Regions from separate parts of the Polaromonas sp. P3_A5 genome, predicted to be linked through region 1. Evidence: riboswitches for the same ligand, from Rfam matches in the RefSeq annotation. Region 1 holds a riboswitch; the other holds the start of a gene.
The links. Region 1 has a riboswitch for glycine ahead of gcvT (glycine cleavage system aminomethyltransferase GcvT). Riboswitches for the same ligand answer to the same signal wherever they lie in the genome.
Positions count from the first base shown of each region.

Region 2: another riboswitch for glycine. It lies ahead of AC1DU8_RS00130 (D-amino acid dehydrogenase); the one in region 1 lies ahead of gcvT (glycine cleavage system aminomethyltransferase GcvT).

Region 1 covers NZ_JBFUGF010000001.1:1,286,262-1,291,310, forward strand. Annotated here, with positions in the region: gene gcvP (aminomethyl-transferring glycine dehydrogenase) at 1-892, opposite strand, end outside; gene gcvH (glycine cleavage system protein GcvH) at 951-1,316, opposite strand; gene gcvT (glycine cleavage system aminomethyltransferase GcvT) at 1,371-2,531, opposite strand; glycine riboswitch at 2,587-2,690, opposite strand; glycine riboswitch at 2,712-2,827, opposite strand; gene AC1DU8_RS06245 (hypothetical protein) at 2,855-3,424, opposite strand; gene AC1DU8_RS06250 (TRAP transporter large permease) at 3,497-4,774, opposite strand; gene AC1DU8_RS06255 (TRAP transporter small permease) at 4,977-5,049, opposite strand, start outside.
Region 2 covers NZ_JBFUGF010000001.1:18,140-23,188, forward strand. Annotated here, with positions in the region: gene phnD (phosphate/phosphite/phosphonate ABC transporter substrate-binding protein) at 1-131, opposite strand, end outside; gene AC1DU8_RS00120 (DinB family protein) at 422-937, opposite strand; gene AC1DU8_RS00125 (DUF1737 domain-containing protein) at 937-1,143, opposite strand; gene AC1DU8_RS00130 (D-amino acid dehydrogenase) at 1,237-2,550, opposite strand; glycine riboswitch at 2,770-2,858, opposite strand; gene AC1DU8_RS00135 (GrpB family protein) at 2,961-3,503, opposite strand; gene AC1DU8_RS00140 (thioredoxin domain-containing protein) at 3,701-4,183, opposite strand; gene AC1DU8_RS00145 (alpha/beta fold hydrolase) at 4,180-4,914, opposite strand; gene AC1DU8_RS00150 (amidohydrolase family protein) at 4,937-5,049, opposite strand, start outside.

The DNA of each region.
Region 1 (5,049 bases):
CGCGGCAGGCAAGGTAAGCCGCGTGCGGCCCCCCGTTGCCCATGGGCATGCCGAAGCGCTGGGTGTTGCCGAGCACGATGTCGGCATCCCATTCACCGGGCGGGGCCAGCAGCGTGAGCGCCAGCAGGTCGGCCGCAACGCAGAGGGCTGCGCCATCGACATGCGCCTGGCCGGCCAGCGGGCGCAGGTCATGGATGCTGCCTGTGGTGGCGGGGTATTGCGCCAGCACGCCGAAGTAATTGCCTTCGGCCATCAGTTGCGGCACCGTGACGGCTGCCGTGCTGACCTTCACCTCGATGCCCAAGGGCTTTGCGCGGGTCTGGATCACCTCAATTGTTTGCGGGTGGCAGTCGCCTGCGACGATGAAGACATTGCTTTTGCTTTTCACGCTGCGCTTGGCCAGGGTCATGGCTTCGGCGGCGGCGGTGGCTTCGTCGAGCATGGAGGCGTTGGCGATCGGCATGCCGGTCAGGTCGCAGACCATGGTCTGGAAGTTGATCAGCGCTTCCATGCGGCCCTGCGAAATCTCAGCCTGGTAGGGCGTGTAGGCCGTGTACCAGGCGGGGTTCTCGAGGATGTTGCGCAGGATCACGCCCGGCGTGTAGGTGCCGTAGTAGCCTTGGCCAATGAAGTTCTTGAACACCTGGTTCTTGGCCGCGATGGCTTTGAGCTGCTTGAGCGCGGCCGCCTCCGTGACGGGGGCCGGGATGGCCATGGCGGTGCTGCGTGCAATCGAGCGTGGAACAATGCCTTCCACCAGCGCGCGGCGCGAGGCCGAGCCCACGATGCTGAGCATGTGGACTTCGTCGGCGTCATCGATGCCGATGTGGCGGGCGATGAATTCGGCAGGGTTTTCAAGATCGCCCAAGGGCTTGGCGGATTGCATCAACATGTCGGGTCCCGTGTCAGGCTTGGCAGCCAGGAGTCAGAAAAAAGAATCGGTCAGAAAATCAGGCAGCGAAGGCGGTGTAGCGGGTTTCGTCCATCAGCGCGTCAAGCTGCGTTGGGTCGGACAGCTTGACTTTGAAAAACCAGCCGGCGCCCATCGGGTCGCTGTTAGCGAGAGATGGGTCGTCTCTTAGGGCTTCGTTGATTTCGGTGACTTCGCCACTCAAGGGCATATACACGTCGGCCGCGGCCTTGACGGATTCGACAACACCGGCGGTTTCTTTCTGGGCGAAGGTGGTGCCGACAGCCGGCAGGTCCACAAACACCACATCGCCCAGCGCATCCTGCGCATGCACGGTGATGCCGACGGTGGCGACGTTGCCTTCAATCTTGACCCATTCGTGGTCTTCGGTGTATTTGACGGTCATGAGGTTCTCCAGGGGTTGAGTGGGGTGAATAAAACGGGGAGCTTGATCTGGTGCTTAACCGCGGTAGTAGCGGGCGGGAACGAAAGGCATGGCGGCCACTTCCATGGGCACCGGCTTGCCGCGCACGATGGCGTTCACGCGTGTGCCCAGCGCAGCGAACTCAGGTTTGATGTAACCCATGGCGACGGGCTGGTTGATGGTGGGGCCCAACAAACCGCTGGTGACTTCGCCGATAGCCATGCCGTCGGTGCTTTGCAGTTCGGTGTGGTCGCGTACAGGGACGCGCTCCAGCGCCACCAGGCCGATACGCTTGCGGGTGAGTAGGGCGGGGTCTGCCAGTTGGGCCAGGATTTTGTCCGCACCCGGAAAGCCGCCGGCACGTGCGCCGCCGGTGCGGCGGATCTTTTGCATGGCCCAGTTGAGGTTGGCCTCCACCGGCGTGGTGGTGGTGTCAATGTCGTTGCCATAGAGGCACAGGCCCGCTTCCAGCCGCAGCGAATTGCGCGCGCCCAGGCCGATGGGTTTGACTTCAGGTTGCGCGAGCAGCGCGCGTGCGAGTGCGTCAGCTTGCGAAGCAGGCACCGAGACTTCAAAGCCATCTTCACCGGTGTAGCCGCTGCGGGTGATGAAGCAGTCGCAGCCGGCCACGCTGAAGCGGCCGCCGGTCATGAATACGAGTTTTTCGACACCGGGCGCCAGGCGCTGCAAGGCAGTGACGGCCTGTGGGCCCTGCAGCGCCATCAGCGCCATTTCCGGCATGGGGATGACTTCGCAGCGCGAGCCGATCTTTGCCTGGATGTGTGCAATGTCGCCGACCTTGCAGGCGCCGTTGACGATGACAAAGAGGTCGCCGCCGTTGGCGTAGTCGCGGTTGAAGAACATCAGGTCGTCGATGATGCCGCCGTCGTCGTTCAACAGCAGGCCGTAGCGCTGCTTGCCGGCGGGCAGGTCGATCACATCAACGGGTATCAGGGATTCCAGCGCGACTGCGGCATCAGCACCCACCAGGCGTAGCTGGCCCATGTGGGACACGTCAAAAAGGCCGGCAGCCTGGCGTGTGTGGTGGTGTTCCGCCATCAGGCCCGCGGGGTACTGCACCGGCATCGAATAGCCCGCAAAAGGCACCATGCGCGCGCCAAGCTCCACATGCAGGTCATGCAGGGGCGTTTTCAACAAGGTTTCGGGGGCGGCGGAAGAGGTGGACGAATCGGACAAGGCATTCTCCAGGGGGCAAACACGGTCATGGCAAGAACTTGTTCTCAATCCATGGGCTGCCCCTGCTGTCCACTTTACCTGAGAGATTCACCCGGCGATGCAGGCTTGCTCCTTCGGTGGGCTGCCCGTGAAAGGCGGCCTCTCTCCAGTAGGGAACGCCTTGCCGCGTGGTGCGCCGCAGGGCGGTTGCCAGTCCTTTTGCCTGAGCGTTCAGTGCTACTCAAGGGGGGTGCCCCCAGGGTGCTCGTGCGCCTTCGGCGGTTTTCGCGAGGAAAACTCTCTCCTGACACCGCTGAGTGTAACGGAAGCCGCTGTCGGCTCGATCAGGCGGCCTGGTGCTGCGGCAGCAGCATGGCGATGCGCTCGCTGATGGAGTCGGCGCGCTCGTGGCCCGCGATTTTTTCGATTTCCTCGATCATTTCGCGCGAGGCGCTGAGCATGGTCTCGCGGTCTTTGGCATTGCGCAGCGCTTCGCGAAAGCGCTCGGCCATCTCCGGGTTGCGCCGGGCGAACATGCGTTCGCAGATGTCGAACAGGAACATCCGGGTTGTGGCAAGCGAGCGCTTGCCTTCAAATTGATCGGCAGAGACCTGAATGGCCTGGGTGGTTTCGGGGCTGGGAAAGTTCTGTAACTGCGCCGGCGTGAGTGTTTGGGCGGGTGCAGGCGCAGGGTTTTTTGCCGGCGCGGACGTCTTGCCGGGATGGGCTTCCAGAAAGCCGTCGCGCAAAAGGCGCAGGGCAATGGCTTCGCCGTCGCCCTCAAACAGCGGGCGGAAGTCCTGGGCCGACTTGCTGCCGTCGGCCATCAGCAGCAGGGTGCGCTCGCGCTGGCCTAGCGTTCTCACGCCGGGCTTGAGCTCGGCACGGGCGCGGTCGGTTTTGTGGAGCTGCATGGATTTCATCCTGAAATGAAACCCCGAGCATGGCTGCTGAAAATGACAGCCTCGTGAATCCCGTCCGAAAAGCTATTTTGCGTAGACGAGATCCCGCAGAGCCAGCGACAGCTGCGGGACGTAAGTGACCACCATCAGGCAAGCCAGGATGACGAGCACAAAGGGGATCAGGTGGGTCACGATGCGGTCCAGCGATATCCTGGCGACGGTGCAGGCCGCGAACAGGTTCACGCCGAAAGGCGGTGTGATCATGCCCAGGGCAAGATTGACCACCATCACCAGCCCGAAGTGCACCGGATCGATGCCGAAATGCACAGCCACTGGCGCCAGGATGGGTGCCAGAACAATGATGGCGGCGCTGGTTTCAATGAACATGCCGATGATGAACAGCGCCGCGTTAACGCCGAGCAGGAAGAGGGCGGGCGATTGCAGCACTGCTTCCAGCCAATGGCCTATGGCGTCCGGCACGCCGGCCCGGGTGATCAGAAAGGCGAACAACCCGGCATTGGCGATGATGAACATGATCACGGCGCTGGAGAGCACCGATTTGCGCAGGATGACGTACAGGTCGGCCGGCTTGATTTCGCGGTAGATCACGGTGCCGACGACCAGCGCATAAAACACCGCCACCGCCGACGCCTCGGTCGGCGTGAAAATCCCGCCGTAAATGCCGCCCAGAATAATCACCGGCATCAGCAGCGCCCAGCTGGCCTGCCAGGTCGCCTTGCCAAAGCTCAGGCGGCCGTCGCCGTCGTGCTTGCCCCAGCCCTTCCAGCGGCAGTACAGGTGCACGAACAGCATCAGCGCGCAGCCGATCAAAAGCCCCGGGCCGAAGCCGGCGATGAAGAGTTCTCCGATCGAGACCTCGGCGCTCACGCCGTAAAGAATCATGGGGATGGATGGCGGAATGATCACGCCCAGTTCTGCGCTGGTGGCCTGCAGGGCTGCGGCGTAGGCGGTGGGGTAGCCGTGCTTGATGAGCGCCGGGATCAGGATGGCGCCTATGGCGAAAGTAGTGGCCACAGAAGAGCCCGACACGGCCGCAAAAATCATGCAGGTCAGCACGCAGGTCATGGGCAGGCCGCCCTGGACGCCGCCCACAATGCTTTTGGCGAACTCGACCAGGCGGCGCGAGATGCCGCCGGTTTCCATCAGGTTGCCGGCCAGGATGAAGAAGGGGATCGCGGCCAGCGGAAACTTGTTGATCGAGGAGAACATCTCCTTGACTGAAATCAGCATGTTGGCGTTGGACGCCTGGATACCGAAGATGGACGCCAGGCCGATGGAAACGGCCACGGAAACGGTGAGTGCAAAGCACAGCACCATGGTGGAAATCATTACCGCGGTCATACTTGGCCCCCACGCTTTTCACTTCGTGTAATGCGCGAGGCCTTGCAGGCCGCGGCTCGCGAGACGCTTCGCCTCTGTCGCCCGTCCAAGCCTGCGCAGGCAGGCTTGGAGCCGCGGGCTCCAGCCCCTCTGGGGCCGCGCCTGCGGCCCGGCAAAGCCGGTTCCGCGGCCCCTGCTTGAAGGTGAAATCCAGTTTTTGTTCTCATTGTGCGGTTTCCAATTCATTCCGCTGTGGGTCGATCAGGTTGCCGATGATGCCGATCACGCAGAACATG
Region 2 (5,049 bases), 1.3 Mb from region 1:
GCGGGCGCGGGGGTGGCGGCCGCTGCTTTTGCCTTGCGTGCAGGCTTCGCCTCGTCGGTCTGGGCTGTTGCCGAACCCAGGGCGCAGGCGGCGCTGGCCAATATTGCTGCATGGCGCAGATAAAACTTCATGTTGATCACTCCAGTTGTCTATGAAAAAACCGATACGCAGGAATGCAGGTTTGTATGCCGCTGGCTATACACAAACCGCGCTCCCAACCCAATCAGTGTGCATGACGGCGCGTCAAAACGAACTTTTTGTTACATTCGAATGAATACCTTCGTGACATAAATCAGCGTATCTGCTTCAGAGGCTGTTGTTTTTTCATTGAAAAGACGGCCCTGGCAACCTGTAAGCGCCTGGGAGGCGGCCAATACTGCGCCTCAGGATGCCCGTGCTGTGCGACAGGGGGGTGAAGGCCTCAAGCGGCGAGGGAGGCGTCGATTTTCCCGAGCAGCCATTGCAGACCGGCCAGGTGTTGCTGGTCATGGCTGCACAGGTAATGCACCAGGCTGCGCAACGTGAGGGCGCCGTAACCTTCGAATTCCGCCGTGCGGCCCAGTTGTTCGGGCGTGATGCCCGACAGCATGGCCATCGTCCGGGTGCGTGCTGCCCGAAACGCCGCGAAGACTTCCTGCGCATCAGCAGCCGCGTAGTCGCGTTCCTTTTCCAGTACATAGCCGTCCAGTGATTCCAGCACGGGATTGGTTTCCGACAAGGTGCGCTGAAATCGCACGTGGTAGCCGTCGATCTCGATGTCCCGCACGTGGCAGATCTGCGCGAGGGCCGTGAAGTGTTCGCTCGGAATGCCTTCCCACGACGGCGGCGTCCAACCCTTGTGGCTTTCAGGAATCGCATCGTAAAACTGTTCCAGATGGCGCGGAAAATCCGCCATGGCCTGGAGCGTTGCGGGGTTCAGGGGCAGGGCACTGCTCATCAGCCGGCCTTGCGCAGCGAAGGCCACAGCACCGCCTGCGCCACGATCACGTTCTCGCCATTAAAGGTCGCCGCCGGCGAGCCGTAAAGCTCGTAACCCAGCGCCAGCGCCTCGCTCACGCGGCGGCAAAAGCTCGCGTCATCAGGGCCGGTAAGGAGCCTGTAGGTGGGAAGACCGTCGGGGGGCGTGGTGGCGGGTGATGTCATGGCGGCAAGCGGCTGATGAACGGAGGGCGATATTACCGTTTCCGCCCACCTGCTGCAGGACGCCGTGCTTCAGACCCCCTTTTCAGGCCTTGCTCAGGCCTTCGCCATCCCCGGCAATGCCATCACACGCCCCGGTGCCGGCATCCCGGTAAACGCAAAGTCGACTTCCGGCACGCGCCCGCTCACGATGTCCGCAATCGCCGCGCCCGAGCCGCAGGCATGCGTCCAGCCCAGTGTGCCGTGGCCCGTGTTGAGAAAGACATTGGAGGCCTTGCTTTTGCCGATGTAAGGCACATTGCTCGGCGTGGCCGGCCGCAGGCCTGTCCAGAACTGCGCGCCCTCGCCGTCCGTCATGTCGGGAAAGAGCTGCTTCACACGGCGCACGATGGCGTTGCAGCGCACCAGGTTCAGCTCGGTGTTGTAGCCGTTGAGCTCGGCCGTGCCGGCAATGCGCAAGCGGTTGCCAAAACGCGAGAACACCAGCTTGTACTCGTCATCCGTCAGGCTGACCTGGTACGACGCCGCCTCGTTGATCACGGGCAGTGTGACCGAATAACCCTTGGCCGGGTAGATGCGCAGGCTTTGCCCCAGCACCTTGGCCCACTGCGCGCTGAAGGCGCCCAGGCACATCACATACGCGTCGGCTTTCAGCATCTCGACCTTGCCGCCGGCCTCGCCGCTGCCCATCGCCACCTGCACGCCGTTCAGCTGCCCCTCTGCAGCGTCCAGGCCCAGCACCGTGGTGTTGTACAAAAATTTCACACCGGCCTGCTCGCAGCGCGCCGCCAGCGCGGCGGTAAACGCGCGGGCGTCACCCGATTCATCGCTGGGTGTCATGCTGCCGCCCACGATGCTGCCGCGGCATTGCGCCAGCGCGGGCTCAATCGCCACACACTCGTCGGCCGTCTTCATGTCGAGTTCGCAGCCGTGCTCGCGCATGATGCGCGCGGGCTCCTGCGCCGCATCGTACTCGGCCTGGCTGGTGTAGAAGTGCAGGATGCCCTTGGTCTGCGCGTTGTACAGCAGGCCCAGCTCGGCGCGCAGTTTTTGCAGCGCGCCGCGGCTGTACATGCCCAGGTTCACGATCTGCTTGATGTTTTGTGCCGTGCGCGCGGGCGTGCAGTTGCGCAAAAACTCCAGCCCCCACAGCCACTGGTTCACATCGGCGCGCAGCCTGAAGAGCAGCGGTGCGTCTTCACGCGCCAGCCATTGCAGCACTTTCAGCGGCGCGCCCGGGTTGGCCCAGGGCTCCGCGTGGCTCACCGATATTTGCCCGCCGTTGGCAAAGCTGGTTTCCATCGCGGCCGCGTTGCGGCGCTCCACCACCGTGACTTCATGGCCGCGTTGCGCCAAATACCAGGCCGTGGTGATCCCCGTGACACCCGCACCCAAAACCATGACTTTCATGGCGATTCCTTTTCATTCAAGCAGAACATTGCAGTAGCGCAAGCGCCGTGCCAGGGGTTGCTGTTGAATCGGAAGAATCGTGGCAACCGCCAAGCCATCACATGCTTGCGGCCGCTTCCACTGTCCTTGTTACCTGAGAGATTCAGCCGTTGCTTGGGGCTTCGGCTTTGCTCCTTCGGTGCGCTGCACCTTGCGTGCGGCGTCTCTCCAGACGGCTGTGTGTTCCGGGCAGTACGGGACCTGAGCGATTATGGAAGTTTGCGCCTTCGGTGGCTGCCTTTGGGGCAGCGCTCTCCTGCTTGAACGGGTTTGAATTTACCACCGAAGCCTGTTTTGCCAAGCGTGAATGCGGCGTTCAGTACAGGTCTAGCGGGTTGATTCAGCGGCTTAATAGTAGGAAGCAGGGAGGCTCAGCCTTCGCTGGCCGCCTGCACAAACGCGGCTTTGGCATCGGTATAGGCCTCGCGGTCACCCGGGTGCCTGGCCGCCAGTTCCGCCTTGAGCGCGGCATAGCGCGCCGCCAGCGCCGGGTCCGAACGCAGGGCGTCGCGAAAACGCAGGCGCTGCGCCCACACCTCGCCGCCGTGAACCACCAGGTGCAGATGATGCGTGCGCCGCCCTTCTGTCCAGCGCATCAGCCATTTACGGTCGGTCAGCGAGGCATTGAATTCAGCGGAGGTCGTGTAACCGTTGGCGCACAGCGGCGCCAGAAGCGCCTCGGCCGCCGCCATGGATTCCACACCGGCCAGCATGTCGATCACCGGTTTGGCCGCCAGGCCGGGCACGGCTGTGCTGCCGATGTGCTGGATGTCGATCAGGCGGGCCGGCAGCTGAGGGGAGAGCGCAAGCAGGCGGTCCCGCTCAGCCACAAACTGCTGGGGCCAGGCTGGGTTGTAGGCCTGCAAGACCACTTCCTCGTGGATAGCGGCAAGCAGCGATTCCTGGTCAGTCATGCGCGTGACGGCTGGCAGGTTGTTGTGCAGGGGCAAAAAACGCTGTGCGACACGCCAGAATCCTTTGCGGGGCTATTTTTGGGGCGGTTTTAAGCATGAAAAAGGCCATTTGCCCAATCAGTGATTGCGCGAGCAGCTATCAAAACAATAGCAACCAGAAATCCCCACGGCTGCGAATGGGGCGGTCTGCATTTCATTTACCTGAGCGCCAGCACAGCTTTGCGCGCCTGCGTCAGCCGCTCTTCCAGGTAGGCGCCATAAAAGTCGACAGACGCCAGGCCAACCAGCCGTTCCGCCAGGTCTTGCCCGGCCGGGCCCAGAAACAGCACCGTGGGGGTGAAACCGGCTTTCCATGCCGCGACTTGCGCGGCGGCTGTCGTCACCTGGCCGTCAAAGCCGGTCAGCGGTGTCGTGCGGTCGCTGATGTTGAGCTGCCAGGCGTGCAGGCTGCCGTCTCGTTGCCCTGGCAGCAGGTAGTTGCGCCGTACCAGCTCGCAGAATGGGCAGCCGGGCAGGCTGACCAGCAGCACCAGCGGCTCATTTTTAAGGGCGGCGATTCCAGCGGCAGCCGGCAAAGAGGCCGGCACAGGCAAGGCCGTGTCTTTGGCCAGCGCAAGCTGGGGCACGGCCAGCCCGGCTGCCAGCGCGGCTGTGAACTGGCGGCGGGCCACCTGGCTCATTCAGCGCTTTCCAGCAAAATCTTCGTCAGCGCAGCCGGTTCGCTGATCATGGGGTCATGGCCGGTTTTGATTTCGACCACGCGCGAATTCGGCAGCCATGCACCGTCCCAGAACTTTGCGTCCTTCACGCGCAGCCGGCTGGGTTCAATCGTGGCCAATGCGGGCTCGGTGCAATTCACAAAAGTGCGCGGCACGGCGGCTACGCGCTGCATATCAAAGTGCAGCGGTGCCTGGTAGGTGTTGCCGGGGTGCGGCGTCTGCCGGCGCTTGACCCATTCGCGGTCGGCATCGTGCAGGCCGAACACCTCCGGGTCGGGCGCCGGAAAGCTGAAGCTGGGTGAAGCCTGCGCCGCCGCCATGCGCTGCTGCTGCGTGGCGCTGGCCTGCGTGCTGCTCCAGCTCTCGCCGGGCTTGGGCACCACCGCATCCACATACACCAGGTGCTTGATGCGGTCGGGCATGCGGTCAGTGACAGCCGTGCCGATCATGCCGGCATAGGAATGCACCGCGAGCGTCACCTCGTGCAACTCTTCCGCCTCAATCAGGTTGATCACGTCGTTGATGTGCGTGTCGAGGTTGATCGTGGGTGAAAGCAAATGGGCGCGTTCGCCCAGGCCGGTCAGTGTCGGCGTGAACACCTTGTGGTGGTCCAGCTGCAGCGCCTGCGCCACCCGCCGCCAGCACCAGCCGCCGTGCCAGGCGCCGTGCACCAGAACAAAATTGTGTTTCATCGCTTTACCTCCGTGTGTTTCTTCAGGCAAATTCTTCGCCAAACAGCAGCGACCAGGCATTGCGGTACGCGACCTGATGCCGGACATTCTCCGGCAGCTGCTGCAGGAAATAGCGGTGCTTCTGGTCATAGGACA